DNA from 3 places in the Shigella sp. SIG3 genome. Region 3 is predicted to be linked to each of the others. Evidence: predicted binding sites of a transcription regulator. Region 3 holds the regulator's gene; each other region holds the start of a gene.
The links. Region 3 encodes sigma-54, which starts transcription at its own class of promoters, with help from an activator protein. Its sites were predicted from a motif close to GTTGGCACANNTTTCGCTNT; they were not measured.
Positions count from the first base shown of each region.

Region 1: the regulator sigma-54 is predicted to act here: its motif matches at 7,446-7,465, upstream of glnA (glutamate--ammonia ligase).
Region 2: the regulator sigma-54 is predicted to act here: its motif matches at 7,236-7,255, upstream of glnK (P-II family nitrogen regulator).

Region 1 is NZ_JBQZXE010000065.1:1,223-11,509, reverse strand. It holds gene yihA (ribosome biogenesis GTP-binding protein YihA/YsxC) at 1-208, opposite strand, end outside; partial or broken gene ACUU1I_RS12710 (hypothetical protein) at 505-671, shown strand; gene yihI (Der GTPase-activating protein YihI) at 790-1,299, shown strand; gene hemN (oxygen-independent coproporphyrinogen III oxidase) at 1,488-2,861, shown strand; gene ACUU1I_RS12695 (YshB family small membrane protein) at 3,090-3,200, opposite strand; gene glnG (nitrogen regulation protein NR(I)) at 3,312-4,721, opposite strand; gene glnL (nitrogen regulation protein NR(II)) at 4,733-5,782, opposite strand; gene glnA (glutamate--ammonia ligase) at 5,955-7,364, opposite strand; gene typA (ribosome-dependent GTPase TypA) at 7,737-9,560, shown strand; gene ACUU1I_RS12670 (GntR family transcriptional regulator) at 9,776-10,287, shown strand, end outside.
Region 2 is NZ_JBQZXE010000053.1:399-10,685, reverse strand. It holds gene queC (7-cyano-7-deazaguanine synthase QueC) at 1-255, opposite strand, end outside; partial or broken gene ACUU1I_RS11430 (SgrR family transcriptional regulator) at 320-2,019, opposite strand; gene cof (HMP-PP phosphatase) at 2,119-2,937, shown strand; partial or broken gene decR (DNA-binding transcriptional regulator DecR) at 3,091-3,549, shown strand; gene ACUU1I_RS11415 (SmdA family multidrug ABC transporter permease/ATP-binding protein) at 3,579-5,351, shown strand; gene ACUU1I_RS11410 (SmdB family multidrug efflux ABC transporter permease/ATP-binding protein) at 5,344-7,125, shown strand; gene glnK (P-II family nitrogen regulator) at 7,306-7,644, shown strand; gene amtB (ammonium transporter AmtB) at 7,674-8,960, shown strand; gene tesB (acyl-CoA thioesterase II) at 9,009-9,869, opposite strand; gene ACUU1I_RS11390 (YbaY family lipoprotein) at 10,087-10,287, shown strand, end outside.
Region 3 is NZ_JBQZXE010000005.1:45,027-55,313, reverse strand. It holds gene rapZ (RNase adapter RapZ) at 1-476, opposite strand, end outside; gene ptsN (PTS IIA-like nitrogen regulatory protein PtsN) at 522-1,013, opposite strand; gene hpf (ribosome hibernation promoting factor) at 1,131-1,418, opposite strand; gene rpoN (RNA polymerase factor sigma-54) at 1,441-2,874, opposite strand; gene lptB (LPS export ABC transporter ATP-binding protein) at 2,922-3,647, opposite strand; gene lptA (lipopolysaccharide ABC transporter substrate-binding protein LptA) at 3,654-4,211, opposite strand; gene lptC (LPS export ABC transporter periplasmic protein LptC) at 4,180-4,755, opposite strand; gene kdsC (3-deoxy-manno-octulosonate-8-phosphatase KdsC) at 4,752-5,318, opposite strand; gene kdsD (arabinose-5-phosphate isomerase KdsD) at 5,339-6,325, opposite strand; gene ACUU1I_RS02520 (calcium/sodium antiporter) at 6,339-7,304, opposite strand; gene mlaF (phospholipid ABC transporter ATP-binding protein MlaF) at 7,514-8,323, shown strand; gene mlaE (lipid asymmetry maintenance ABC transporter permease subunit MlaE) at 8,331-9,113, shown strand; gene mlaD (outer membrane lipid asymmetry maintenance protein MlaD) at 9,118-9,669, shown strand; gene mlaC (phospholipid-binding protein MlaC) at 9,688-10,287, shown strand, end outside.

The DNA.
Region 1 (10,287 bases), on a different contig from region 3:
CTTCAAACAGGTTGATAAGCTGGGTGCGCCCTGGGGTTTTTGAGGTACGAGCCAGGCTTTTCTGGTTAGTCAGCGTGTTCAGCGCGCTGGATTTACCTGCGTTGGAACGGCCTGCAAAAGCCACTTCAATTCCGGTATCGGAAGGTAGGTGGCGAATATCAGGCGCACTCATCACAAAATGCGTCTGTTGATAATTCAAATTAGTCAAAGCGGTCGTCTCCGTCAGTCAAAGCTTTGTGGCGATTATACCTGAACCATAATAAAAGGCGGATTTTTCGGCGTGAGCGTTGTAAGTAAAAGCCATACGCTTTGTGAGACATTGCCGATAGTCTTTATGCGAAATAGCAGAGAAAATTCTGCGATGCATGTCAAATAAGCTATATAAATCAGTGAATTGCTTTTATATAAAACTCTGAAAATGTGCAAATACTGATGGCGGTTGATTGTTTGTTTAAAGCAAAGGCGTAAAGTAGCACCCATAGAGCGAGGACGCTAACAGGAACAATGACTCAGGATGAGGGTCAGGAGCGCCAGGAGGCGAAGACAGAGGATTGTCAGGAAGACAAACGTCCGGAGACGTAATTAAACGGAAATGGAATCAACACGGATTGTTCCGGCTAATGGAAAAACAGGGTGTGTTGGCGGCCTGCAAGGATTGTAAGACCCGTTAAGGGTTATGAGTCAGGAAAAAAGGCGACAGAGTAATCTGTCGCCTTTTTTCTTTGCTTGCTTTCTGTTAGATTCCGCCGCAAATCTATACTGAATAAAACGGCTAAAAGACGAACCATTATGAAACCATCATCTTCAAACTCACGCAGCAAAGGTCATGCAAAAGCGCGTCGAAAAACACGCGAGGAGCTGGATCAGGAAGCTCGTGACCGTAAGCGTCAGAAAAAACGTCGTGGTCATGCGCCGGGCAGCCGCGCAGCGGGCGGAAACACCACGTCAGGCAGCAAAGGCCAGAACGCACCAAAAGATCCACGTATTGGCAGTAAAACCCCTATTCCATTGGGAGTGACTGAAAAAGTCACCAAACAGCACAAACCGAAGAGTGAGAAACCTATGCTTTCACCGCAGGCGGAGTTGGAATTACTGGAAACGGATGAGCGTCTGGATGCGCTGCTGGAACGTCTGGAAGCAGGCGAAACCCTGAGCGCCGAAGAGCAATCCTGGGTGGATGCTAAACTGGATCGTATTGATGAGTTGATGCAGAAACTCGGCCTCTCTTATGACGATGACGAAGAAGAGGAAGAAGACGAGAAGCAAGAAGACATGATGCGTCTGCTGCGGGGCAACTAACGGATTGCCGCCGTGGGCCTTCCCGTTCTGCTGATAACCCTTCCGGTTATATGTTATCTGGTGTGGTTATTCGTTAAACTACAGCGGTTGTCGCGGCGACAAAAGTGGCTGCGCAACCGGCTGATGACCCGAAACGGGCATCCGCCGGTACGCCGTAGCCGCCAGAGACGCCATCGGAAGGAGTGAGCATGTCTGTACAGCAAATCGACTGGGATCTGGCCCTGATCCAGAAATATAACTATTCCGGGCCACGATACACCTCGTACCCGACCGCGCTGGAGTTTTCAGAAGACTTCGGCGAACAGGCGTTTTTACAAGCCGTGGCGCGCTATCCTGAGCGTCCATTATCTCTCTACGTACATATCCCGTTCTGCCATAAGCTTTGTTACTTCTGCGGTTGCAATAAGATTGTTACTCGCCAGCAGCACAAGGCCGATCAGTATCTGGACGCGCTGGAGCAAGAAATCGTCCATCGTGCACCGCTGTTCGCCGGGCGTCACGTCAGCCAATTGCACTGGGGCGGCGGAACGCCGACGTATCTGAATAAAGCGCAAATCAGCCGTCTGATGAAGCTGCTGCGCGAAAACTTCCATTTCAATACCGATGCGGAGATTTCGATCGAAGTCGATCCGCGGGAAATCGAACTGGATGTACTCGATCATTTACGCGCCGAAGGCTTTAATCGCCTGAGCATGGGCGTGCAGGACTTCAACAAAGAAGTGCAACGTCTGGTTAACCGCGAGCAGGATGAAGAGTTCATCTTTGCACTGCTTAACCATGCGCGTGAGATTGGTTTTACCTCCACCAACATCGACCTGATTTACGGCCTGCCGAAACAGACGCCGGAGAGTTTCGCCTTTACCCTGAAACGTGTGGCGGAGCTGAACCCCGATCGTCTGAGCGTTTTTAACTACGCGCATCTGCCGACCATTTTTGCTGCTCAGCGCAAAATCAAAGATGCTGACCTGCCGAGTCCGCAGCAAAAACTCGATATCCTGCAGGAAACCATCGCCTTCCTGACGCAATCGGGCTATCAGTTTATCGGTATGGATCACTTTGCCCGTCCTGATGACGAGCTGGCGGTGGCCCAGCGTGAAGGCGTGCTGCATCGTAACTTCCAGGGCTACACCACTCAGGGCGATACCGATCTGCTGGGGATGGGCGTTTCCGCCATCAGCATGATTGGCGACTGCTACGCGCAGAACCAGAAAGAGTTGAAGCAGTACTATCAGCAAGTGGATGAACAAGGCAATGCGCTGTGGCGTGGTATTGCGCTAACGCGTGATGACTGTATTCGCCGCGATGTGATTAAGTCGCTCATCTGCAACTTCCGTCTGGATTACGCCCCTCTTGAGAAACAGTGGGATTTGCACTTCGCTGATTACTTTGCGGAAGATCTCAAGCTGCTCGCCCCGTTAGCAAAAGATGGGCTGGTGGATGTGGATGAGAAGGGAATACAGGTGACGGCGAAAGGTCGCTTGCTGATCCGCAACATTTGCATGTGCTTTGATACCTATCTGCGCCAGAAAGCGCGGATGCAGCAGTTCTCACGGGTGATTTAAAGAGTGAATGGCGCTTCGTTTACAAAGTAGAAAACGAAAGCGCCATCAATGTGCTGAGAACAAGATTGCCTGATGCGCTGGGCAACAAAACCTGTTGAAATTATTGCTTTTGTAGGCCGGATAAGGCGTTTACGCCGCATCAGGCATCTGAGCATGATGCCTGATGCGACGCTGGTCGCGTCTTATCAGGCCTACGACTTTCTCCGCATCCGGCATAAACAACGAGCTTCAGCTAAACAGCCCAATCATCGCGGCACACAGCACGGCAGCAACGGCAGTTTGCGGTGTGTGGCTGTCAACTGCGCCACTCGATACCAGATTAATTATTGATTCCAGCATAATGACTCTCCCCGTTTTCCGGGCAAGATCATACTGAACTTATCGGAACAGTAAAGCGCAAAATACCAGCAATTTGCGCTCAATAATCAATCTTTACACACAAGCCGTGAATCACTCCATCCCCAGCTCTTTTAACTTACGCGTCAGAGTGTTGCGGCCCCAGCCGAGTAGCCGCGCCGCTTCCTGTTTATGCCCCTGCGTATGTCGCAACGCGGTCGTCAGTAACGTCCGCTCCAGCTCTGGCTGCGCTTCGGAAAGCAGATTTTGATGACCGGAACGCAGCGCTCTGTCTGCCCACTGCGCTAAAAGTGTCGCCCAACTGTCCGGTTGCATTTGCGAAGTACTCTCCGCAACCGTTGATTCAAACAGTTCGCCGGGCAAATCCTGAATCAACACTTCCTGCCCGGCGGCCATCACCGTTAGCCAGCGGCAGGTGTTTTCCAGCTGGCGCACGTTGCCTGGCCACGCCAGACGCGTCAGAGCAGCTTCGGTTTCCGGATGCAGCAACTTCGCTTCTACGCCCAGTTCGCGCGCGGCAACCTGTAAAAAATGGCGCGCCAGACGGGGAATATCTTCCCGACGTTCGCGCAGCGGCGGCAGATGAACGCGGATAACGTTCAGGCGGTGGAACAGATCCTCACGGAACTTACCTTCCTGCACCCGCTGTTCAAGATTCTGGTGAGTGGCAGCGATAATCCGCACATCCACTTTCACCGGCGCATAGCCGCCAACGCGATAAAACTGACCGTCTGCCAGCACGCGCAGCAAACGCGTCTGCACATCCAGCGGCATATCTCCAATTTCGTCGAGAAATAACGTGCCGCCATCGGCCTGTTCAAAACGCCCCTGACGAATGGTATTCGCGCCAGTAAACGCGCCTTTCTCGTGGCCAAACAGTTCTGATTCGATCAAATCTTTTGGGATAGCTGCCATATTCAGCGCGATAAACGGCGCTTTGGTGCGCGGACTGTGGCGATGCAGGGCATGAGCGACCAGTTCTTTACCGGTGCCGGATTCGCCGTTAATCAGCACGCTAATAGAAGAACGCGAAAGCCGACCGATAATACGGAACACGTCCTGCATGGCTTGCGCTTCGCCGATGATATCGGTCGTTGGGCCGTTAAGCTGAATATTACGCGGCTGCTGCTGTTCCTGGTAATGACTGATAGCGCGCTCAACCAGCGCCACTGCTTCGTCGATATCAAACGGTTTGGGCAGATAATCAAACGCCCCTTGTTGATAGGCGCTGACGGCAGCATCCAGATCGGAATGTGCGGTCATAATGATGACCGGAAGCATTGGATGGCGCTGTTTAATCTGCTTGAGCAGCGCCAGCCCGTCCATTCCCGGCATACGGATATCTGAAAGCAGCACATCCGGCGTTTTGCTCGCCAGCGCCTCCAGTACTTCCGCGCCGTTCTCAAATGTCGTACAGGTTAAACCCGCTCCAGCGAGCGCACGTTCAAGCACCCAACGGATGGAACTATCGTCATCGACTACCCAGACTATCCCTCGTTGCATAAACGTCACCTTTATTTCCTGATAGGCAGGTAAACCGAGAACTCGGTATGACCTGGCCAACTGGTAAATTCAATTTTGCCTGAATGCTGATCAATCAAATTACGGGCGATGGATAAGCCAAGCCCGGTGCCACCTTCGCGGCCGCTGACCATCGGGTAAAACAGCGTATCCTGCAAATGAGGCGGAATGCCCGGCCCGTTATCTTCCACATCAATCCGCGCCGCCAGCCGGTAGCGCTCGCCGTGTAAGGTCAGTTGAAACGCGGTGCGGGTACGCAGAATGATTTCACCGCCTTCCGGCCCCAGCGCCTGTAGCGCATTGCGCACAATATTCAGCAAGACCTGTTCAATTTGATCCGGGTCGTGCGCCAGTTCCGGCAGGCTGGGATCGTAATCACGAATCAACCGCACGTTGTCCGGCAGTTCCATCGACACCAGCGTTACCACGCGTTCAGCCACTTTGTGAATACTTTCGGTAACGCGCGTACCGGGCAGCTGCGGCCCCAACAGACGGTCGACCAAATTTCGCAGCCGGTCCGCCTGTTCGATAATCACTTTGGTATATTCGAGTAGTGATGGGTCAGGTAACGCTTTGCTGAGTAACTGCGCCGCGCCACGTAAACCGCCAAGCGGATTTTTAATCTCATGTGCCAGGCCGCGCACTAAATCACGGGCAGCTACTTGTTGAGCATGTTGTAGTTGTTCCTGGCTTAAGCGGCGCTGGTTATCCATCGGTGCCATCTCCAGCAGGATCATGCCGTCCGGCATACGCTGGGCCGTCACAGAAAGGATATGCGAGCGACCATCGATGACCAGCGTCACTTCGTTATCGGTAAAGCCTTGCCCCGCCTCCAGACTTTCTTGCATCAGCTCGATATTTAATGAGAAGTAGCTCAACAGTTCCGGTAACGGCGTACCAAACAATTTGCGGGAGCTTTGGGCGAGCAGTTGTTGCGCGGCGGGGTTGGCGTAATGGATCGCCAGATTGTCATCAATTAACAAAATACTGTTAATCAGCGAGTTGAGGATCTGCCCAGCATCGGGCTGCGTGCCTGTTGCCATAAAGCAGTCTCCTGAACAGGTTGCACCATTTTAGTGCATTATAGCTTTTTACGGATAAAAAGCGCGAAGCATCAGAGAATTGACGGAGAAAAAAGCCCATGCAGAGATGGGCTGAAAGTTTCCACGGCAACTAAATCCCGGCGTTGTGCGCCGGGTAGTACAACTTCAACTATTAGACGCTGTAGTACAGCTCAAACTCTACCGGATGCGGAGTCATACGCACGCGGTCATCTTCTTCGCGACGCAGAGCGATGTACGCATCGATCGCTTCATCCGTGAACACGCCACCGGCTTTCAGGAACTCGCGGTCCAGATCCAGTTCGTTCAGTGCTTCTTCCAGAGAGCCTGCAACCTGTGGGATCTCTTTCGCTTCTTCTGGCGGCAGGTCATACAGGTTTTTGTCCATGGCTTCGCCCGGATGGATCTTGTTCTTGATACCATCAAGACCGGCCATCAGCAGGGCAGCAAAGCACAGGTACGGGTTAGCTGCCGGATCCGGGAAACGTACTTCGATACGACGTGCTTTCGGAGAAGAAACCACCGGAATACGGATAGACGCAGAACGGTTACGCGCAGAGTAAGCCAGCATTACCGGTGCTTCGTAGCCCGGGACCAGACGCTTATAAGAGTTGGTGGTCGGGTTTGCCAGGGCGTTAATCGCTTTAGCGTGTTTGATTACGCCGCCAATGTAGTACAGCGCCTGCTCAGACAGACCTGCGTATTTGTCGCCTGCGAACAGGTTAACGCCGTTTTTAGACAGAGACATGTGGCAGTGCATACCGGAGCCGTTATCACCGAACATCGGTTTTGGCATAAAGGTCGCGGTTTTACCGAAGCGGTGCGCTACGTTATGCACGACATATTTGTAGATCTGAATTTCGTCAGCTTTTTTGGTCATGGTATTGAAGCGGGTAGCCACTTCGTTCTGACCAGCAGTCGCTACTTCGTGGTGATGGGCTTCAACCACCAGACCCATCTGTTCCATCACCAGACACATTTCAGAACGAATATCCTGAGCAGAGTCTACCGGCGGAACCGGGAAGTAACCGCCTTTCACTGCCGGACGGTGACCTTTGTTACCACCTTCGTATTGGGTGGAGGAGTTCCATGCGCCTTCGATATCGTCGATAGCAACGTGGGAACCGGAGATAGATGATCCGAAACGGATGTCATCGAACAGGAAGAATTCAGGTTCTGGCCCGAACAGTACGGTGTCGGCAATGCCAGTGGAACGCAGGTAATCTTCGGCGCGCTTCGCAATAGAGCGCGGGTCACGGTCATAGCCTTGCAGGGTGCCAGGTTCAAGGATGTCGCAACGGATAATCAGGGTGGAGTCGGCGAAGAACGGGTCAATCACTGCGGTGGATGCGTCTGGCATCAGCACCATGTCGGATTCGTTAATGCCTTTCCAGCCGCCAATCGAGGAGCCGTCAAACATTTTGCCTTCTTCGAAGAATTCAGCATTCACCTGATGAGCAGGGATAGTGACGTGTTGTTCTTTACCTTTGGTATCGGTGAAGCGCAAATCAACAAACTTCACTTCGTGCTCGTTCAGCATCGTCAGTACGTGTTCAGCGGACATACTTTAACTCTCCTGGATTGGTCATTGTCGTCGTGGTAACGAAATCTGCAATTATTTTGGCCGTGTCGCCGTAAAAAAGATAAAGCGAAATCTGTGCCAACTTTTAAATTGCCCCTAAAAGGCGTTATCATGCTTAACATCGTGCAAAAGGGCTGCACCATGATGTGAATGTTGCACCAATATAGTGCTTCAATGGAAACATTAAGCACCATATTGGTGCAATGACCTTTGGATAACCCTTTTTATGCTCCGTGAAAGCGATCACAAAGGGACTCTGCAATACTTGTTTGCGGAGGATGTTTGTGATCCTGTTTTGTAGTGCGATTAATCCGTGTACAATAACGCGCTATTTCTAATGCCTGAGGCAAAGTTGTGATCGAAAAATTGCGTAATATCGCCATCATCGCGCACGTAGACCATGGTAAAACCACCTTGGTAGACAAGCTGCTCCAACAATCCGGTACGTTCGACTCTCGTGCCGAAACCCAAGAGCGCGTGATGGACTCCAACGATTTGGAGAAAGAGCGTGGGATTACCATCCTCGCGAAAAACACCGCTATCAAATGGAATGATTACCGTATCAACATCGTTGATACCCCGGGGCACGCCGACTTCGGTGGTGAAGTTGAACGTGTAATGTCCATGGTAGACTCAGTGCTGCTGGTGGTTGACGCATTTGACGGCCCGATGCCGCAAACGCGCTTCGTAACCAAAAAAGCGTTTGCTTACGGCCTGAAGCCGATTGTTGTTATCAACAAAGTTGACCGCCCTGGCGCGCGTCCTGATTGGGTTGTGGATCAGGTATTCGATCTGTTCGTTAACCTCGACGCGACCGACGAGCAGCTGGACTTCCCGATCGTTTACGCTTCTGCGCTGAACGGTATCGCGGGTCTGGACCACGAAGATATGGCGGAAGACATGACCCCGCTGTATCAGGCGATTGTTGACCACGTTCCTGCGCCGGACGTTGACCTTGACGGTCCGTTCCAGATGCAGATTTCTCAGCTCGATTACAACAGCTATGTTGGCGTTATCGGCATTGGCCGCATCAAGCGTGGTAAAGTGAAGCCGAACCAGCAGGTTACTATCATCGATAGCGAAGGCAAAACCCGTAACGCGAAAGTCGGTAAAGTGCTGGGCCACCTCGGTCTGGAACGTATCGAAACCGATCTGGCGGAAGCTGGCGATATCGTGGCGATCACGGGCCTGGGCGAACTGAACATTTCTGACACCGTTTGCGACACGCAAAACGTTGAAGCGCTGCCGGCACTCTCCGTTGATGAGCCGACCGTTTCTATGTTCTTCTGCGTTAACACCTCGCCGTTCTGCGGTAAAGAAGGTAAGTTCGTAACGTCTCGTCAGATCCTCGATCGTCTGAACAAAGAACTGGTACACAACGTTGCGCTGCGCGTAGAAGAAACCGAAGACGCCGATGCGTTCCGCGTTTCTGGTCGTGGTGAACTGCACCTCTCTGTTCTTATCGAAAACATGCGTCGTGAAGGTTTCGAACTGGCGGTATCCCGTCCGAAAGTAATCTTCCGTGAAATCGACGGTCGTAAACAAGAGCCGTATGAAAACGTGACGCTGGACGTTGAAGAACAGCATCAGGGTTCTGTGATGCAGGCGCTGGGCGAACGTAAAGGCGACCTGAAAAACATGAATCCAGACGGTAAAGGCCGCGTACGTCTCGACTACGTGATCCCAAGCCGTGGTCTGATTGGCTTCCGTTCTGAGTTCATGACCATGACTTCCGGTACTGGTCTGCTGTACTCCACCTTCAGCCACTACGACGACGTACGTCCGGGCGAAGTGGGTCAGCGTCAGAACGGTGTACTGATCTCTAACGGTCAGGGTAAAGCTGTCGCGTTCGCGCTGTTCGGTCTGCAGGATCGCGGTAAGCTGTTCCTCGGTCACGGTGCAGAAGTTTACGAAGGTCAGATTATCGGTATTCATAGCCGCTCTAACGACCTGACTGTAAACTGCCTGACCGGTAAGAAACTGACCAACATGCGTGCTTCCGGTACTGACGAAGCTGTTGTTCTGGTTCCGCCTATCCGCATGACTCTGGAACAAGCTCTGGAGTTCATCGATGATGACGAACTGGTAGAAGTGACTCCGACCTCTATCCGTATTCGTAAACGTCACCTGACGGAAAACGATCGTCGCCGCGCCAACCGCGCACCGAAAGACGATTAATTTCGTTTTTTAGTCATAAAAAACCTGCCAGCGATGGCAGGTTTTTTTTACCTGTCGTGAGCGCACACCAATGCGAGTATCTCCCTTATAAGTCTGTGATTACGTCAATAGAGAGCTTTGTCACAATTATCTGCAAAGTCATACACCGTTAATTGCTTTCTTTTTTGGCGTAAGCGTAAGATGCTTCATCTGGTTTAAACCAAAAGGATTAAACAATGGCGGAGAATCAATCCACCGTAGAAAATGCAAAAGAGAAACTGGATCGGTGGTTGAAAGATGGCATCACCACGCCGGGTGGAAAACTCCCTTCAGAAAGAGAGCTGGGAGAACTGCTGGGCATTAAACGTATGACGCTGCGCCAGGCGTTGTTGAACCTCGAGGCAGAATCCAAAATCTTCCGTAAGGATCGTAAGGGGTGGTTCGTGACCCAGCCGCGATTTAATTACAGTCCGGAGCTGTCGGCGAGCTTTCAGCGGGCCGCAATTGAGCAAGGGCGAGAGCCTTCTTGGGGGTTTACCGAGAAAAACCGTACCAGCGATATTCCCGAGACGCTCGCGCCACTGATTGCAGTGACGCCATCAACTGAACTCTATCGCATCACCGGCTGGGGGGCGCTGGAAGGACATAAAGTTTTCTATCACGAAACATATATTAATCCTGAAGTTGCTCCGGGTTTTATTGAACAACTTGAAAACCACTCATTTTCTGCAGTCTGGGAAAAGTGCTA
Region 2 (10,287 bases), on a different contig from region 3:
TTCATAATCAGGCACCGGAATGCTGTCACGTGTCAGGCTGCTGACCGCCAGCTCGTTGAGCAGCGTTACATCAAGAACCTTATGCGCGCGTGCTCCCAGTTTCAGCGCCAGTTCGCGTGCCACGTCGATTTCTGCGCGATGTCGCTGACCGTAATCGAACGTCACGCAATGGACTTCATCATATTGTTGTAATGCCTGCACCAGACAGGTGGTGGAATCCTGGCCTCCACTGAACACAACGACAGCACGTTTCATAGATAATCCTGCTTGAACAATAAAAGCGTTATGGTAACGCCTGCGATTAACCCGGACCAGCTATTCATTGCGACGGCGCGGGAAGCCAGGCTTCGGTAAATTCAAACCAGCCGCGCGGTGTCAGTCGCACACCGTTCACGCCGGGAGGGGCACTAATGCGATAGTGATAGTTGAACAGCGGCGTCAGCGTCGCGTCTGCCATTAACTGGCTAAAAACCGCTTTCAGGGCATTAAATCGGTTTTCCTCATCAGGCATTACTTGCACCGCGTCCAGCGTCGATTGCAGATGTGCATATGCTGGAGCGTCGAAAACATGTGGCCATAGTGGATCGCAACGTAGCCATTGCTCCAGAGTATATTCCGGTGCTTCGCCAATTAATCTGTCGCCCATCATGAGGTCTGCGTGTGCCAGTAGGGTCGTGTCGTCCCAGTTTTTTGCGTTATGAAAAATAATTGTGAGTTCACAGCCTTCCGCTGCCAGTGTCGCCTGTAGGCGTTCTGCCATGGTATGAAGTTCTATCGGTAGGTGATAAACCAGCGTCAAGGTTTTCGGTAGTTTGACTTCATCCGGTACTTGCCAGTGCGGAATAGTCCAGCCTGGCAGTAATGCATGACTGGCGGTGATCAGGTTTTCTCCGACTTCTAACGTTTGTAATAAACCGGATTGATGAATAATGGAGATCACTTTTCGCGCCTGCCAGAGGGAGAGTCGGGGACTTTTGCGCAACGTTAAATAGCAAAAACCTAAACTGATGCCACTACTGACCTGGCTGACCCGTTGCAGCTCCTCCGGTTTGCCGATGGTGATTTGCACGGGATGCCGACAACTGGTTCCCAAATCTTTTTCGAAAAGCGGCGGAGTTATCCAGTACTCAACCGCTTTAAGCAGCGGATGACGCAAATGGTAATAATCATGGCTCTCCAGGCGCACCAGCTCCGCTGTGAATTGTGTTAAGCGAAAAGGACCAGTGCCGATCAGTGGGAATTGCGGATGCGCCAGATGGCTGCAATAGCTCGCCAGCCGGTGCGCAAGCCAGTAATCGGGGCGATGTAAAAAGAAGGTCAGACACTGCGGATGGGTGACTTCAATACGCTTCACGCTAATAAATAATTGATCCAGTGCTGGCAGTTGTAACAGCATCAATAATCGCTGGTGTAAGTGTGAGGCTTTTACTGCATCGCCGTTATGCCAGTGTAGGGTTGAACGAAGATAAAAGTCCCAGCGTAACCCGTCAGTAGAGGTTTCCCAGTGATGCGCTAAATCGCCAATCGGGCGCTGAGTATTATTATCGAAGCGGGTCAGGCCGGAAAATATCTGCCCGGCGAGATGCTGCTCGGCACGGCCGGGCAAAAAGCCTGGTTGTAGCGGTTCGAGCGGGCGATAGTAGGGAATACGCAACGTGGGTGTATCGTTTGCCATTGTCCGCCCATAAACGGCTGTAACAGAGTGCGCAGCTCACCTGGGGCCAGTTGCGCCAGCTCCAGCACATCTTGCTGCTTTCCGGTTTCCAGTGCCTGTTCCATCATCGCATTGCGTAGCGATTCCGGCGTGACCAGAAAGCGTAATTGTCCGCGCTTTCCGCGTCCTGACTGCGCCTGCCACTCCAGCCATCCCGCCTCCTGTGCCTGACGCAACAGCGTACGAACATGGCGTTCGCTGCAAAAACAGCGTTCGGCCAGTTCGCTGACGGTGACGGTTTGCGGCTTTCCGGCTGAAGGTTGCCACAGACGTTGATACTGGTTAAGACGGTTGAGCAATCGCATATAAACCCGGAACAATATTATTTAACTATTCACTATTACTTCCGTATATATCAGGTGATACTCAATCACCATTAACCGTGTCACAGAGTGGAGAAAGAAATGGCTCGTCTGGCAGCATTTGATATGGATGGCACTTTATTGATGCCTGACCATCATTTAGGTGAGAAAACCCTCTCTACTTTGGCGCGACTGCGTGAACGCGACATTACCCTCACTTTTGCCACGGGGCGTCATGCGCTGGAGATGCAGCATATTCTCGGGGCGCTATCGCTGGATGCATATTTGATTACCGGCAACGGAACGCGCGTGCATTCTCTGGAAGGTGAACTTTTACATCGTGATGATTTACCTGCGGATGTCGCGGAGCTGGTGCTGTATCAGCAATGGGATACCCGAGCCAGCATGCATATCTTCAATGACGACGGTTGGTTTACCGGGAAAGAGAGCCCTGCGTTGTTGCAGGTATTTGTCTATAGCGGTTTTCGTTATCAGATAATCGATGTCAAAAAAATGCCACTCGGCAGCGTCACCAAGATCTGCTTCTGTGGCGATCACGACGATCTTACACGCTTGCAGATCCAGCTATACGAAGCATTAGGCGAGCGTGCACATTTGTGTTTTTCCGCCACGGATTGCCTCGAAGTGCTGCCGGTGGGCTGCAATAAAGGCGCTGCATTGACGGTGCTGACCCAACATTTAGGTTTATCGTTGCGCGATTGCATGGCCTTTGGTGATGCGATGAACGATCGCGAAATGTTAGGCAGCGTCGGTAGCGGGTTTATTATGGGCAATGCGATGCCGCAACTGCGCGCGGAGCTCCCGCATTTACCGGTGATTGGACATTGCCGAAATCAGGCTGTCTCTCACTATTTGACGCACTGGCTGGACTATCCACATCTACCTTATTCCCCCGAATAACGAGATCCCTTCCAGCACCGGGCAATTGCCCGGTTTTTTTTTGCGTTGAATTTGTCATTTTGTGCCGTGGTGTTTAAACCGCACAGAATAAATTGTCGCGATTTCACCTTTAAAATAGAATTAAAAGAGAAAAAAATTCTCCGTGGAAGGGCTATGTTAGATAAAATTGACCGTAAGCTGCTGGCCTTACTGCAGCAGGATTGCACCCTCTCTTTGCAGGCACTGGCTGAAGCCGTTAATCTGACAACCACCCCCTGCTGGAAGCGCCTGAAACGGCTGGAGGACGACGGTATCCTTATCGGCAAAGTCGCCCTGCTGGATCCGGAAAAAATAGGCCTCGGCCTGACCGCCTTTGTGCTGATAAAAACGCAACATCACAGCAGCGAATGGTATTGCCGCTTTGTCACGGTGGTTACCGAAATGCCAGAAGTGCTGGGGTTCTGGCGCATGGCTGGTGAATACGATTATCTGATGCGCGTCTAGGTTGCCGACATGAAACGCTACGACGAGTTTTATAAGCGTCTGGTAAACAGCGTGCCGGGGCTGTCGGACGTCACTTCCAGCTTCGCGATGGAACAGATTAAATACACCACTTCTTTACCCATCGAATAAATATCCAGAATCAGGTCAGGACACAACGCGTGCGATTATTTGCTCAATTAAGCTGGTATTTCCGTCGGGAATGGCGTCGCTATCTTGGGGCTGTCGCCTTGCTTGTCATTATCGCGATGCTGCAACTGGTTCCGCCAAAAGTGGTTGGTATTGTTGTCGATGGCGTGACAGAACAACACTTTACTACCGGGCTGATCCTGATGTGGATCGCCACCATGGTGCTGATTGCCGTTGTGGTTTATCTCCTGCGTTATGTCTGGCGCGTATTGCTGTTTGGCGCGTCTTACCAACTGGCTGTTGAACTGCGTGAAGATTATTACCGTCAGCTAAGCCGGCAGCACCCGGAGTTTTACCTGCGTCATCGCACGGGTGATCTCATGGCTCGTGCGACCAATGACGTCGATCGCGTCGTGTTTGCCGCCGGAGAAGGGGTGCTGACGCTGGTGGATTCACTGGTAATGGGCTGCGCTGTGTTGATTATGATGTCTACGCAAATTAGCTGGCAGTTGACCTTATTTGCCCTGTTACCGATGCCAGTGATGGCGATCATGATTAAGCGCAACGGCGATGCCTTGCATGAACGCTTTAAGCTGGCACAGGCGGCGTTTTCCAGTCTTAATGACCGCACCCAGGAAAGCCTCACCAGTATCCGCATGATCAAAGCCTTTGGTCTGGAAGATCGCCAGTCGGCGTTATTTGCCGCGGATGCCGAAGATACCGGCAAAAAAAACATGCGGGTGGCGCGTATTGATGCTCGCTTCGACCCGACCATCTATATCGCGATTGGTATGGCGAACTTGCTGGCGATTGGCGGCGGTAGTTGGATGGTGGTGCAGGGCAGTTTAACGCTGGGCCAGCTCACCAGTTTTATGATGTATTTAGGTCTGATGATTTGGCCAATGCTGGCGCTGGCATGGATGTTTAACATTGTGGAACGTGGTAGTGCTGCATACAGCCGTATTCGCGCGATGCTGGCGGAAGCGCCGGTGGTGAACGATGGTAGCGAACTCGTGCCGGAAGGGCGTGGCGAACTGGATGTAAATATTCACCAGTTCACGTATCCGCAGACTGACCATCCTGCGCTGGAAAACGTCAATTTCGCCCTGAAACCCGGTCAGATGCTGGGTATTTGCGGGCCGACTGGTTCCGGCAAAAGTACCCTGTTGTCGCTCATTCAGCGTCATTTCGACGTCAGCGAGGGGGATATTCGCTTTCATGATATTCCTCTGACGAAGTTACAACTCGATAGCTGGCGTAGCCGCCTGGCGGTGGTCAGCCAGACGCCATTCCTTTTTTCTGACACCGTGGCGAATAACATCGCGCTGGGTTGCCCGAATGCCACCCAGCAAGAGATTGAGCATGTCGCGCGGTTAGCCAGCGTACATGACGATATTTTGCGTCTACCGCAAGGTTACGATACAGAAGTGGGCGAGCGCGGCGTGATGCTTTCCGGTGGGCAAAAACAGCGTATCTCCATTGCTCGAGCGTTATTAGTCAACGCGGAAATCCTCATCCTTGATGATGCGCTTTCGGCGGTGGACGGACGCACAGAGCACCAGATCCTGCATAACCTGCGTCAGTGGGGACAGGGAAGAACGGTAATCATCAGTGCCCATCGCCTTTCGGCACTGACGGAAGCCAGTGAAATTATTGTGATGCAGCACGGACATATCGCCCAGCGTGGCAATCATGATGAGCTGGCGCAACAAAGCGGCTGGTATCGCGATATGTATCGCTATCAACAACTGGAGGCGGCGCTCGACGACGTTCCGGAAATTCGCGAGGAGGCCGTCGATGCGTAGTTTTAGCCAACTGTGGCCGACTCTCAAGCGCCTGTTAGCGTATGGTTCGCCGTGGCGTAAACCGCTGGGGATTGCGGTCCTGATGATGTGGGTTGCGGCGGCGGCAGAAGTCAGTGGGCCGCTGCTTATCAGCTATTTTATCGACAATATGGTAGCGAAAAATAACCTGCCGTTGAAAGTGGTTGCAGGGCTGGCTGCGGCGTATGTTGGGCTACAACTGTTTGCCGCCGGGCTACATTACGCTCAGTCGCTGCTGTTTAATCGGGCGGCAGTAGGCGTAGTGCAACAGTTGCGTACCGACGTGATGGATGCTGCGTTACGCCAGCCATTAAGCGAGTTTGATACCCAACCCGTCGGGCAGGTGATCTCCCGCGTCACTAATGACACTGAAGTGATCCGCGATCTCTACGTTACCGTAGTGGCAACTGTCCTGCGCAGTGCCGCACTGGTGGGCGCGATGCTGGTGGCGATGTTCAGCCTCGACTGGCGAATGGCGCTGGTGGCGATAATGATTTTCCCGGTGGTGCTGGTGGTAATGGTGATATACCAGCGTTACAACACGCCGATTGTCCGCCGTGTGCGCGCCTATCTGGCGGATATCAACGACGGCTTTAACGAAATCATCAATGGCATGAGCGTTATCCAGCAGTTTCGTCAGCAGGCGCGATTTGGCGAACGTATGGGGGAGGCCAGTCGTTCACACTATATGGCTAGGATGCAAACCCTGCGCCTCGACGGTTTTCTGCTGCGTCCGCTGCTGAGTCTGTTTTCATCGCTCATTCTTTGTGGCTTATTGATGCTGTTTGGCTTCTCCGCCAGCGGCACCATTGAAGTGGGCGTGTTGTATGCGTTTATCAGCTATCTTGGGCGACTTAACGAACCCTTAATCGAACTGACCACGCAACAGGCGATGCTGCAACAGGCTGTTGTTGCTGGTGAGCGCGTGTTTGAACTGATGGACGGACCGCGCCAGCAATATGGCAATGATGATTACCCGTTACAGAGTGGCACCATCGAAGTCGATAACGTGTCATTTGCTTATCGCGATGACAATCTGGTGCTAAAGAACATTAATCTCTCTGTGCCTTCGCGTAACTTTGTGGCGCTGGTCGGGCATACCGGCAGTGGTAAAAGTACCCTTGCCAGTTTATTGATGGGCTATTACCCGCTAACGGAAGGTGAGATTCACCTTGATGGTCGTCCATTAAGTTCGCTAAGTCATAGCGCGCTGCGCCAGGGCGTGGCAATGGTGCAGCAAGATCCGGTGGTGCTGGCGGATACCTTCCTCGCCAACGTGACGCTGGGGCGGGATATCTCCGAAGAACGCGTCTGGCAGGCGCTGGAAACCGTGCAACTGGCTGAGCTGGCGCGCAGCATGAGTGATTGTATTTATACGCCGCTGGGCGAGCAGGGAAATAATCTCTCAGTCGGGCAAAAGCAACTGCTGGCACTGGCGCGCGTGCTGGTGGAGACGCCGCAAATCCTGATCCTTGATGAGGCAACCGCCAGCATTGACTCCGGTACTGAACAGGCGATTCAACATGCTCTGGCGGCGGTGCGTGAACATACCACGCTGGTGGTGATTGCTCACCGCTTATCAACAATTATTGATGCCGACACCATTCTGGTGCTTCATCGTGGGCAAGCCGTGGAGCAGGGCACTCACCAGCAACTGCTGGCGGCCCAGGGACGCTACTGGCAGATGTATCAACTGCAACTTGCGGGCGAAGAGCTGGCAGCCAGCGTGCGTGAAGAGGAATCATTGAGCGCCTGAATAGCGCAATATTTCATCGTTGGTGCAAAAATGTAACGCACTGTGCACTGTCATAGTGCGTTTTCATTTTCAATCTTCTTAACTTCCTGCTCTCTTTCTCGTTTTTCATTTCTGGCACACCGCTTGCAATACCTTCTTCGTGTAGCAGAACCATTACCGAATTCTGACCGGAGGGGATCTATGAAGCTGGTGACCGTGATAATCAAACCATTCAAGCTGGAAGACGTTCGTGAAGCGTTATCTTCCATTGGTATTCAGGGCCTGACCGTCACCGAAGTGAAAGGTTTCGGGCGTCAGAAAGGGCATGCCGAGCTGTACCGGGGGGCGGAATACAGCGTCAACTTCCTGCCAAAAGTAAAAATTGATGTGGCGATTGCTGATGACCAACTCGATGAAGTGATCGATATCGTCAGTAAGGCGGCTTACACCGGAAAAATTGGCGACGGCAAAATCTTCGTCGCTGAATTGCAACGCGTCATTCGTATTCGTACCGGCGAAGCCGACGAAGCGGCGCTGTAATCTCTGGCACACAGCAACAGGAACGAAAAATGAAGATAGCGACGATAAAAACTGGGCTTGCTTCACTGGCGATGCTGCCGGGACTGGTAATGGCTGCACCTGCGGTGGCCGATAAAGCCGACAATGCGTTTATGATGATTTGTACTGCGCTGGTGCTGTTTATGACTATTCCGGGGATTGCCCTGTTTTACGGTGGGTTGATTCGCGGCAAAAACGTGCTGTCGATGCTGACGCAGGTGACGGTGACGTTTGCACTGGTCTGTATTCTCTGGGTGGTTTACGGTTATTCGCTGGCGTTTGGTGAGGGCAACAACTTCTTCGGCAACATTAACTGGTTGATGCTAAAAAACATCGAACTGACGGCGGTGATGGGCAGCATTTATCAGTATATCCACGTAGCGTTTCAGGGATCGTTTGCCTGCATTACCGTAGGCTTGATAGTTGGGGCGCTGGCGGAACGAATCCGCTTCTCAGCTGTGTTGATTTTCGTGGTGGTATGGCTGACGCTCTCTTACATTCCGATTGCGCATATGGTGTGGGGCGGTGGTTTGCTGGCTTCTCACGGTGCGCTGGATTTCGCGGGTGGCACGGTGGTGCACATTAACGCAGCAATCGCCGGTCTGGTGGGCGCGTATCTGATAGGCAAACGCGTGGGCTTCGGTAAAGAGGCGTTTAAACCGCACAACCTGCCGATGGTCTTCACCGGGACTGCCATTCTCTATATCGGTTGGTTTGGCTTTAACGCCGGGTCAGCGGGCACGGCGAATGAAATCGCGGCACTGGCATTTGTGAATACTGTGGTCGCAACGGCGGCGGCAATTCTTGGCTGGATCTTCGGTGAATGGGCGCTGCGTGGTAAGCCTTCTCTGCTGGGAGCGTGTTCTGGCGCGATTGCCGGTCTGGTCGGCGTGACGCCAGCGTGCGGCTACATTGGGGTTGGCGGCGCGTTGATTATCGGCGTGGTAGCTGGTCTGGCGGGTTTGTGGGGCGTTACCATGCTCAAACGCTTGCTGCGGGTGGATGATCCCTGCGATGTCTTCGGTGTGCACGGCGTTTGTGGCATTGTCGGCTGTATCATGACCGGGATTTTTGCCGCCAGTTCTCTGGGCGGCGTGGGCTTCGCTGAAGGTGTGACGATGGGCCATCAGTTGCTGGTACAGTTGGAAAGCATCGCCATTACGATCGTCTGGTCCGGTGTGGTGGCATTTATTGGCTACAAACTGGCGGATCTGACGGTTGGCCTACGTGTGCCGGAAGAACAAGAGCGAGAAGGGCTGGACGTCAACAGCCACGGCGAGAATGCCTATAACGCGTAACAAGCACTGCAAAAAATAGCCGGACGGTTTTCACCTCCGGCTATTTTTTTAATTGTGATTACGCATTACCCCTTCCTGAACGGTCGAGGCAACCAGCACGCCGTCTTGGGTATAAAACTCACCGCGCACAAAGCCGCGTGCGCTGGACGCCGAGGTGCTCTCCACGCTATACAGCAGCCATTCATTCAAATTAAACGGGCGATGGAACCACATGGAATGGTCAATGGTGGCAATCTGAATCCCCGGTTCGAGAAAACCGATGCAGTGCGGCTGTAGAGCTACCGGCAGGAAGTTAAGATCAGAAGCGTAACCGAGCAGATACTGATGAACGCGCAGGTCATCTGGCACGCTACCATTTGCGCGGATCCACACCTGACGATGTGGTTCTGCGACGTGACCTTTCAGTGGGTTATGAAACTCCACCGGACGGACTTCCAGCGGACGATCGCAGATGAATTTATCTTTAAGCACTGGCGGCAGCAGGTGCGCCAGCGATTGGGCGATTTGCGTTTCCGAAGGCAGGCCATCAGGCGCTGGCGCGGACGGCATTGTTTTTTGATGTTCGAAACCCGCTTCTGGTGCCTGGAAAGAGGCCGTCATATAAAAAATCGGTTTGCCGTTTTGAATAGCAGCAACCCGGCGGGCGCTGAAGCTGTTACCGTCACGCAGCGTTTCGACATCATAAATAATCGGTTTCTTACTATCGCCTGGGCGAAGAAAGTAGCTGTGAAACGAATGTACCAGCCGCTCTTCCGGGACGGTCTCTTTTGCAGCATACAAGGCCTGACCCACGACCTGGCCGCCAAACACCTGGCGTAAACCTAAATCTTCACTCTGGCCGCGAAAGAGTCCTTCCTCAATTTTTTCCAGATTTAACAATGTCAGTAAATTTTTTAGCGCCTGACTCATATAACTCTCCAGTAACAAAGCTGCCGCAGCAAGCCAAAGTGAGTTGAGTATAACGCAAATTTGCCACTGGTCCGATGGGTGCAATAGTCTGAATTACGGGCTAATTACAGGCAGAAATGCGTGATGTGTGCCACACTTGTTGACGTTACTATTTTGTTAACCACTCTTCCGGCGAGGAAAGTTAGCCCGCTGGTGCATTGATAATAAGGAGAAATGAATGAAACTCGTGCACATGGCCAGTGGTTTAGCGGTTGCGATTGCGTTGGCGGCTTGCGCAGATAAAAGCGCGGATATTCAGACGCCAGCCCCGGCTGCAAATACGTCTATTTCAGCAACACAACAACCTGCTATCCAGCAACCGAATGTCTCCGGTACCGTCTGGATCCGTCAGAAAGTCGCACTGCCGCCTGATGCTGTG
Region 3 (10,287 bases):
TCGCGTTCACGTTTACCCAGCAGACGGGTACGCAGCATTTCAGCCAGCTCGTGAACGGACATTTCTGAGGTATCGACAATCAGATCCGCTCGCGAACGCAGAGGCTCCAGCAAATCGCTTTCTTTGTCGATAGCACTTTCCAGCGACAGGTTTTTGCTGGAAAGCGGATGCAGTCGGCGCGTGTCACTGTAACGACGAATTAAGGTATTACGGTCGGCATCCAGGAACAGTAGTTGCGGTGAGAAAGCGTCAGGCAGGTTACTCATCGCCTGTTCGAATATTTCTGGTGACTCCGGCATATTACGAACATCAATGCTGACGGCGGCAGAAATCTCGCGATCGGCCAGAGTTCGAGCCAGATCGGGTAACAACACTACGGGAAGGTTATCCACGCAGTAAAAACCCATATCTTCCAGCGCACGCAGGGCGACAGATTTACCTGAACCTGAACGTCCGCTGACGATCATCAGTACCATGTACTGTTTCTCCTCACAACGTCTAAAAGAGACATTACCGAATAACTACGCTTCATCCGGAGTACCTTCGGTATCCGTAATGATTTGATACAGCTCTTCATCGCTCTGGGCTGCGCGTAAACGGCGGCAGATGGTTTTGTCCGCCAGACGTTTCGCCACCAGCGACAGAGTATGCAGGTGCGTTTTAGTTTGGTCTGCCGGCACCAGCAGGGCAAAAAGTAAGTCCACCGGTTGGTTGTCGATGGCATCGAAAGCTATAGGCGTTTCGAGCTGAACGAAAACGCCAACGGCACGCAGAGTATCTTCTTCAAGTTTGCCATGCGGAATGGCAATACCATTGCCGATACCGGTACTGCCCATTTTTTCCCGCGTCAGGATAGCTTCAAAAACCACCTGAGGCGGTAGGCTAAGTTGTTTCGCCGCCAGCTCGCTGATGATTTCCAGGGCGCGTTTTTTGCTCTGACAGTGGACGCGGCTTCGCGTACATTCCCTGTTAAGAACACTGCTAAGCTGTAGAGTTGTATCATTATTTGTCATAATTTCACCTAAGAACCTGCCCACTCAAACAGTGGAACAGGCTCGGAGCATTAACCGTACAAATGGCCCGTTGTGCCGCACAACAGGCCGCCATGCACATGCTAATTGCCCGGACAATTAGTGTTGTTTCAGTTTATCTTTATGTTTGGTCAACTGGCGTGCCAGCTTATCAATTAAGCCATCAATGGCAGCGTACATGTCCTGACCTTCCGCGCTGGCATGAATTTCACCACCGTTTACATGCAGTGTTGCATCTGAGGTGTGGGTGACTTTCTCCACTTTCAGAACAACATAGACCTGGTTGATTCGGTCAAAATATTGCTCAAGTTTGGCAAATTTAGCTGTAACAAATTCGCGCAGTGCCTCGGTGATCTCGACGTTATTTCCGGTAATGTTGAGCTGCATAGTGTCTTCCTTATCGGTTGGGTCAAACGAGCTGTTTACGCTGGTTTGACGGCGGAATGGATAAAGACTCTCGGTACTTCGCAACAGTGCGGCGTGCCACCATGATACCTTGTTCCGACAGCAAAGAGGTTAACTTGCTGTCGCTCAACGGTTTCGCTGGGTTTTCCGCCGCGATTAATTTCTTCACCAGTGCACGAATCGCCGTGGAGGAAGCTTCGCCGCCGCCCTCGGTATTGACGTGACTGGAAAAGAAATACTTCAGTTCAAAAATGCCTCGTGGACTATGCAGGTATTTTTGCGTGGTCACGCGAGATATCGTCGATTCATGCATTTCGACAGCCTGGGCGATATCGGCCAGTACCATCGGTTTCATATATTCTTCACCTTGCTCAAAGAAGGCTTGCTGCTGTTCAACGATACAGCGACTCACGCGCAGTAGCGTATCGTTACGGCTTTCCAGACTCTTGATCAACCATTTGGCATCCTGCAGATTGCTGCGGATAAACTGGCTGTCACCATCGTTGCGCGCGTTATTGCACATCGAGGCGTAGTGCTGGTTGATTTGCAGACGCGGAATGCTGTCACTGTTGAGTTCTACCGTCCAGTGACCGTTATGCTTACGCACCAGCACATCTGGAATGACATACTCAGGTTCGCCAGTCTGGATCGACTGCCCGGGGCGCGGATCGAGCGACTGGATCAGATTGACGGCTTCTTTCAGCACATCTTCTTTCAGACGCGTGACGCGCATTAAAGTGCGGAAGTCGTGATTGGCTAACAGATCGAGATGATCGCTAATGATCAATCTGGCCTCTTCCAGCCACGGCGTGGTCTTATCGAATTGGGAGAGTTGGATTAGCAGGCAGTCACGCAGATCTTTTGCCGCTACACCGACCGGATCAAACCGTTGGATCCGCTTAAGGACGGCTTCAACCTCGTCGATGTCGATCTCTTCATCGCCCATACTTTCGAGAATATCTTCCAGCGGGACAGTCAGATAACCGGTTTCATCAACGGCATCGACGATAGAGGTAGCAATAGCGCGGTCAGTGTCGGAAAACGGTGTCAGCTCGACCTGCCACATCAGGTAATCCTGCAAGGTCTGCGTCGTTTCGCCCTGGTAGACCGGCAGCTCGTCGTCAATGTAGTCACCGCTGGTGCCGGATGGTGTACCAGCGGTGTAAATGGTGTCCCAACTGGCATCGAGCGGCAGCTCTTCCGGCATCTCTTTTTGTTCGAGCGCGTCGGCGGTGTCCAGCGTTTCACTGTCTTGCGTTTCGCGGGTGTCGATTTCTTCATGAGTGTCGATTTGCTCAAGCAGCGGATTACTCTCCAGCGCCTGCTGTAGCTCCTGCTGAAGTTCCAGCGTCGACAACTGCAACAGACGAATTGCCTGTTGGAGCTGTGGCGTCATCGCCAGTTGTTGGCTAAGCCTGAGTTGCAAACCTTGCTTCATGTTCAGAATCGTACTCTCCTGCTAAAACGTCGCAAACTTCTACCCTATCAGAGTCTGAAGTCTTCCCCAAGGTATACACGCTTAACGTGTTCGTCTTGTAAGATTTCTGTAGGCGTGCCGTGGGCGATCAAATGCCCCTGACTGACGATATAAGCGCGTTCACAAACCGCCAGTGTTTCACGCACGTTGTGGTCAGTGATCAGCACGCCCAGGCCGCTGTCGCGCAGGTGTTCAATGATGCGTTTAATATCGATAACCGAGATCGGGTCAACCCCGGCAAACGGTTCGTCGAGCAGAATAAATTTCGGATTCGCAGCCAGTGCGCGGGCAATTTCTACACGGCGACGTTCACCCCCGGAGAGTGACTGCCCCATGCTGTCACGCAGGTGCTCAATGTGAAACTCTTCCATCAGCTCGTTCGCGCGGTCTTCACGTTGTTCAGCAGACAAGTCGTCACGAATTTGCAGTACCGCCATCAGGTTATCGTAAACGCTGAGGCGACGGAAAATGGAGGCTTCCTGTGGCAGATAGCCGATACCGCGGCGCGCGCGTGCATGCAGAGGCAGCAGACTGATATCGTCATCATCAATAATGATGTTGCCCGCATCGCGCGGCACAATGCCTACAACCATGTAGAAAGTGGTGGTCTTACCGGCACCGTTTGGCCCCAGCAGACCGACAATTTCCCCGGAGTTGACGGTCAGGCTGACGTCTTCTACCACGCGACGGCCTTTATAGGCTTTTGCAAGGTTCTTTGCAGTTAATGTTGCCATAACGAATTAATTACCCTTCTTCTGTGCCGGGGTCTGGCCTTTGTTGTTTTTGTCCTGCAGCTGCGACGGCACCAGAACGGTGGTTACGCGCTTGCCTTTGTCGCTGAAAGCCTGCATTTTCTGCTCTTTCACCAGGTAAGTGATCTTATCGCCCTTAATGTTGCTATCGACCTGCTGCAGATAAGCATTACCCGTCAGAACGACAAAATCTTTTGCCAGTTCGTAGTGCATCTGGGAAGCGTGACCTTCAACGGGTTTACCGTTGTCCTGCATCTGGTAGAACGTTGCCGGTTTACCGTATCCGTCAATCACTTCTTTACCTTGTTCGCCGCCCGGACGGGTAACGACCACTTTGTCGGCATTAATTTTGATGGTGCCCTGGGTGACGATGACATTACCGGTAAAGGTAACCACGTTGCCTTGCATATCAAGAGATTGCTGGTCCGATTCAATGTGGATCGGCTGATCAGTGTCTCCGGTTACGGCAAATGCCGGAATGCTGGCGGCCAGAAGTGAGCTGGCAAGCACAAGATTAAGGCTGAGTTTGTTTGTTTTGAATTTCATAGGATGTTCTAACCTTTTCAATCAGCTCGGCGTTCTTGCTGCGTAAGTTGCCGCGCATTTTCAGACCGCTGGAGTTAAATGTTGTTCCGTATAACGTGACGAGGTCTTCAGAGGTAACATCCTGCGTCACCAGATTGATCTGCGCGTTATCCGTCGTGATTCTGCGAAGTTGAGAGTCTGGCACAAGTGCGTTGACTTCAACGTGTCCATATAAATAGAGCATCCGGTCATTGGTCAGCTTGGCTTTATCTGCTTTTACGGACCATGTCGGGATTTTATCCTTATCAAACGTGGTAAGTACCGGCTGCGTAAACCACGAAACGGCCTGATCGGAATAATATTCAACGTGTTGAGCAATCAATCGATAGCTTAGTGCCCCTTCTGGGTTATAGACGAGCGTGTCCGTATGCTCGCTTTTATAGGTGGGATCATTGTTGTTGACGACCACCTGGGCGGTATCGTCTTTTTCGGCCATATTAATGCCGATCATCACCAGAACCGCCAGTGATAGCACAATGATAACCCAACGTCTGGCTTTACTCATATCGATTGCCCTTTGGCTTCATCCAGTTTGCCCTGCGCCAGGAGTAATAAGTCGCAAACTTCGCGCACTGCGCCACGACCGCCAGCAATGCGCGTCACGTAATCGGCGCGCGGGATCAACAGTGGATGGGCATCGGCCACGGCGACGCTTAAACCCACTTTTTCCATTACCGGGCAGTCGATGAGATCATCGCCAACATAAGCCACATTTTCCGGGGCAATCGCCAATTTTTCCAGCAAATCGCTAAAGGCGATCAGTTTGTTTGACTGCCCCTGATACAAGTGAGTGATCCCCAATGTGGCACAACGATCTTCTACCAGTTTAGCCTTTCGCCCGGTAATGATAGCGACTTCAATATCAGAGGTGAGCGCACAACGAATGCCATAACCGTCACGAACATTGAACGCTTTCAGCTCTTCGCCGTTATTGCCCATATAAATCAGGCCATCTGACAGTACGCCATCAACGTCGAGGATCAGCAGACGAATGTTCTCTGCTTTTGCCATAACGTCGGCGCTGACAGGGCCGTAACAGGTCGCAAGCGACGCACCTGCTTTGCTCATTGTTGTTTATCCTTGAATCTTTACACTACGCCTGCACGCAGTAAATCATGCATATGTAACACACCGAGTAAATGGTCGCCATCGGCAACCATCACGGAGGTGATATGGCGGGACTGCATTAAGTTCAGTGCCTCAACGGCCAGAATGCCAGGGCGCACACGTATTCCCCCCGGCGTCATCACATCGGCAATACTTAACTGACGAACATCCACGCCCATATCGAAGACACGGCGTAAATCACCGTCGGTAAAGATGCCTTCAATCATCATATTGTCATCGCAAATGACAGTCATACCAAGATTTTTGCGGGTAACTTCCAGCAATGCGTCACGCAGACTGGCCGTTTTCTTAACATGCGGGATCTCATCGCCCGTATGCATAATATCGTTTACGCGCAGCAGAAGTTTACGACCCAGTGCGCCGCCTGGGTGTGAGAGCGCAAAATCTTCAGCAGTAAAGCCGCGTGCTTTTAACAGCGCGACAGCGAGGGCATCGCCCATAACCAGCGTGGCGGTGGTGCTGCTGGTCGGTGCCAGCCCTAACGGACAGGCTTCTTTCGCTACTTTAACACACAGATGCACATCTGCGGCGCGCGCCATGCTGCTCTCCGGGCGACCGGTGATGCAGATTAACGGTACGTGAAGACGCTTAAGCACTGGAATTAAGGCCGTGATTTCGCTGGATTCACCTGAGTTAGAGATAGCAATCACCACATCCTGTGGGGTGACCATGCCTAAATCACCATGCGCGGCTTCACTAGGATGGACGAAAAATGAAGGTGTACCGGTGCTGGCAAACGTTGCGGCCATTTTGCGCCCGATGTGCCCCGATTTCCCCATCCCCATGACGACAACTTTCCCTTTACACCAGAACATCTTTTCACAGGCAAGCGTGAAATTCTGATTGATGTATTGATCAAGCTCCGCCAGGCATTCACGTTCAATCGCCAGGACTTCTTTACCTGCTTGCTGAAAGTCAAAACCCGGTTGTAACTCTACGTGCGACATAATGCGTTTCCAGTTATTCAACGAGTATTGGCGATAACCAGTACAACATCGCCAGCCATATGATAAATCCGCCAGTTAATAATACCCCTACACCACGGCCCGGTTGCGGGGAGCGCCGCCAGCACAGCAACGCAAAAATAATGCTCACCAGCAACATCACGCTGTAGTCACGACTGTACGCCAGTGGATCAATCTCTCCTGGCGTTATCAGCGCGGGTAAACCCAACACGATGACAATATTAAAAATGTTTGCGCCAATGATATTTCCGACAGCAATGTCGTTTTCACCTTTGCGAACCCCCGCTATTGCGGTTGCCAGTTCCGGCAGACTGGTTCCGATAGCAATTGCCGTCAGACCCATCGTCAACTCGCTGATGGCAAAGTAATTCGCCAGCACCGTGGCGTTATCAACCACCATCCGCGTGGCCACTGGCATGATGATAAGCGCAATGCCGAGCCATAAAAACGCGACGGGCAATCCGCCGTCACGCGGCAGCTCTGCAAGCTGCTCTCTGGTCAGGCTGTCAGTCCCCTGACGTGCAAGTTTAACAATGAACAGCAGCCATAGCACAGCCAGAAAGAGGAGAAAGATACCATCGCTTCGACTAAGTTGTCCGTCATAGAGTACGGAACCGGCCACCACGCTGACCAACAACATTAAGGGTAATTCACGGCGCAGAACATCGGAATGGACGGTAAAAGGACGAACCAGCGCAGCCAGACCGAGGATCAGCAATATATTGATAATGTTTGAGCCGAGGGCTGTACCAACGGCTAAATCGCGTTGTTCGTGCAGAGACGCGGCAAGCGAGACGATGATTTCTGGTAACGATGTACCAATACTGACCACCGTCATGCCGATGATCAGCGGCGGGATGCCAAAGGTTCGGCAAAGAATAGACGCGGCAAAAACCAGGCGGTCGGCACTGTAAACGACCAAAAGTAAACCAACAATTAACAGTGCCGTAGCTAAAAGCATCTAACGTCCTTTCTTCAGGTATACTCGCCGGTCCGCTGAAGATTTTCAGAAAGCCGTAACGGATTCTTAATTTTGACTTTATGCGGCTAAAAAGTAAAACAAATGCCAGCTTTCGCTAACCACGGCGGGTAATATTCTGTAAATATGTTGGGTTCAAGGTTAAATTGAGCGCCATGCTTAGAAAATCAACGCAAGACGAAGGGTGAATTATGGAGCAGTCTGTGGCGAATTTAGTCGATATGCGCGATGTCAGTTTTACGCGTGGCAATCGCTGCATCTTCGATAATATTTCCCTGACCGTGCCGCGAGGGAAGATCACGGCGATCATGGGGCCATCGGGCATCGGTAAAACGACGCTACTCCGTCTGATTGGCGGGCAAATCGCACCAGATCATGGTGAGATCCTTTTCGATGGTGAGAATATTCCGGCGATGTCTCGTTCGCGCCTGTATACAGTGCGTAAACGGATGAGCATGTTATTTCAGTCCGGGGCGTTGTTCACTGATATGAACGTATTTGACAACGTCGCCTATCCACTGCGCGAACATACCCAACTTCCCGCGCCATTGTTGCATAGTACGGTGATGATGAAGCTGGAGGCCGTGGGGCTGCGTGGAGCGGCTAAACTAATGCCTTCTGAACTTTCCGGTGGGATGGCGCGGCGTGCAGCGCTGGCGCGTGCGATTGCGCTGGAGCCGGATCTCATCATGTTTGATGAACCTTTTGTTGGGCAAGATCCCATCACCATGGGCGTACTGGTGAAGCTGATTTCTGAGCTGAACAGCGCGCTGGGCGTGACTTGTGTGGTGGTTTCTCACGATGTGCCGGAAGTGTTAAGTATTGCGGATCACGCCTGGATCCTGGCGGACAAAAAAATTGTCGCTCATGGCAGTGCCCAGGCGTTGCAGACGAATCCTGATCCGCGCGTACGTCAGTTTCTGGACGGGATAGCTGACGGGCCTGTTCCGTTCCGCTATCCTGCCGGCGATTATCACGCTGATCTTTTACCAGGGAGTTAAGCCACTCATGCTGTTAAATGCGCTGGCGTCGCTCGGACATAAAGGGATTAAAACCCTGAGAACGTTCGGGCGGGCCGGGTTAATGTTATTCAATGCGCTGGTCGGCAAACCGGAATTTCGCAAACATGCGCCGCTGCTGGTGCGCCAGCTCTATAATGTCGGCGTCCTGTCGATGCTGATTATTGTAGTTTCTGGCGTGTTCATCGGAATGGTGTTGGGGCTGCAAGGTTATCTGGTTCTGACCACTTATAGCGCGGAAACCAGTCTGGGTATGCTGGTGGCGTTATCGCTACTGCGTGAACTGGGGCCGGTGGTTGCCGCGCTGTTGTTTGCCGGGCGTGCTGGTTCGGCGTTAACCGCAGAAATCGGCCTGATGCGCGCTACAGAGCAACTCTCCAGTATGGAGATGATGGCGGTGGATCCGCTGCGTCGGGTTATTTCTCCCCGTTTCTGGGCTGGGGTTATTTCATTACCACTGTTGACGGTTATCTTCGTCGCCGTGGGGATCTGGGGCGGATCGCTGGTCGGCGTCAGTTGGAAAGGCATTGATAGCGGGTTCTTCTGGTCGGCAATGCAAAATGCCGTCGACTGGCGTATGGATCTGGTCAACTGTCTGATTAAGAGCGTGGTGTTCGCCATCACGGTGACGTGGATTTCGTTGTTTAACGGCTACGACGCCATCCCGACGTCTGCCGGGATTAGCCGGGCAACCACTCGCACCGTTGTCCACTCGTCTCTGGCTGTTCTGGGGCTGGATTTTGTGCTGACCGCATTGATGTTTGGGAATTGAGTTCATGCAAACGAAAAAAAATGAAATTTGGGTGGGTATCTTTTTATTAGCAGCACTGCTGGCGGCGCTGTTTGTTTGCCTGAAGGCGGCGAACGTGACGTCCATACGTACAGAATCGACCTACACGCTTTATGCGACGTTCGATAACATTGGCGGCCTGAAAGCGCGCTCTCCGGTCAGCATTGGTGGTGTTGTTGTGGGCCGGGTGGCGGATATTACGCTGGACCCGAAAACCTATCTGCCGCGCGTAACGCTGGAAATTGAACAACGTTATAACCACATTCCTGATACCAGTTCGCTGAGCATTCGTACTTCCGGCCTGCTGGGAGAACAATATCTGGCATTAAACGTCGGTTTTGAAGACCCGGAACTGGGGACTGCTATCCTGAAGGATGGCGATACAATTCAGGACACCAAGTCTGCGATGGTGCTGGAAGATCTCATTGGTCAGTTCCTTTACGGTAGTAAAGGCGATGACAATAAGAATAGTGGCGATGCGCCAGCTGCTGCGCCAGGTAATAATGAAACCACTGAACCTGTGGGTACAACGAAATAATTTCAGGAGAACCGACGCATGTTTAAACGTTTAATGATGGTCGCTTTGCTGGTGATTGCACCTCTGAGTGCGGCAACCGCGGCAGACCAGACCAATCCTTATAAGCTGATGGACGAGGCGGCGCAGAAAACGTTCGATCGCCTGAAGAATGAGCAACCGCAAATTCGGGCCAACCCGGATTATCTGCGTACCATTGTTGATCAGGAACTGCTGCCATACGTACAGGTGAAATACGCCGGTGCGCTGGTGCTGGGCCAGTATTACAAGAGTGCGACCCCTGCTCAACGTGAAGCCTACTTTGCCGCTTTCCGTGAGTACCTGAAGCAGGCTTACGGTCAGGCGCTGGCGATGTATCACGGTCAAACCTATCAGATTGCGCCAGAACAGCCGCTGGGCGATAAAACCATTGTGCCTATTCGCGTTACCATTATTGACCCGAATGGCCGTCCGCCGGTGCGTCTGGACTTCCAGTGGCGTAAAAACTCCCAGACGGGAAACTGGCAAGCTTACGACATGATTGCTGAAGGCGTCAGTATGATCACCACCAAACAAAACGAGTGGGGAACGCTGCTGCGTACCAAAGGTATCGACGGCCTGACTGCGCAACTGAAATCGATT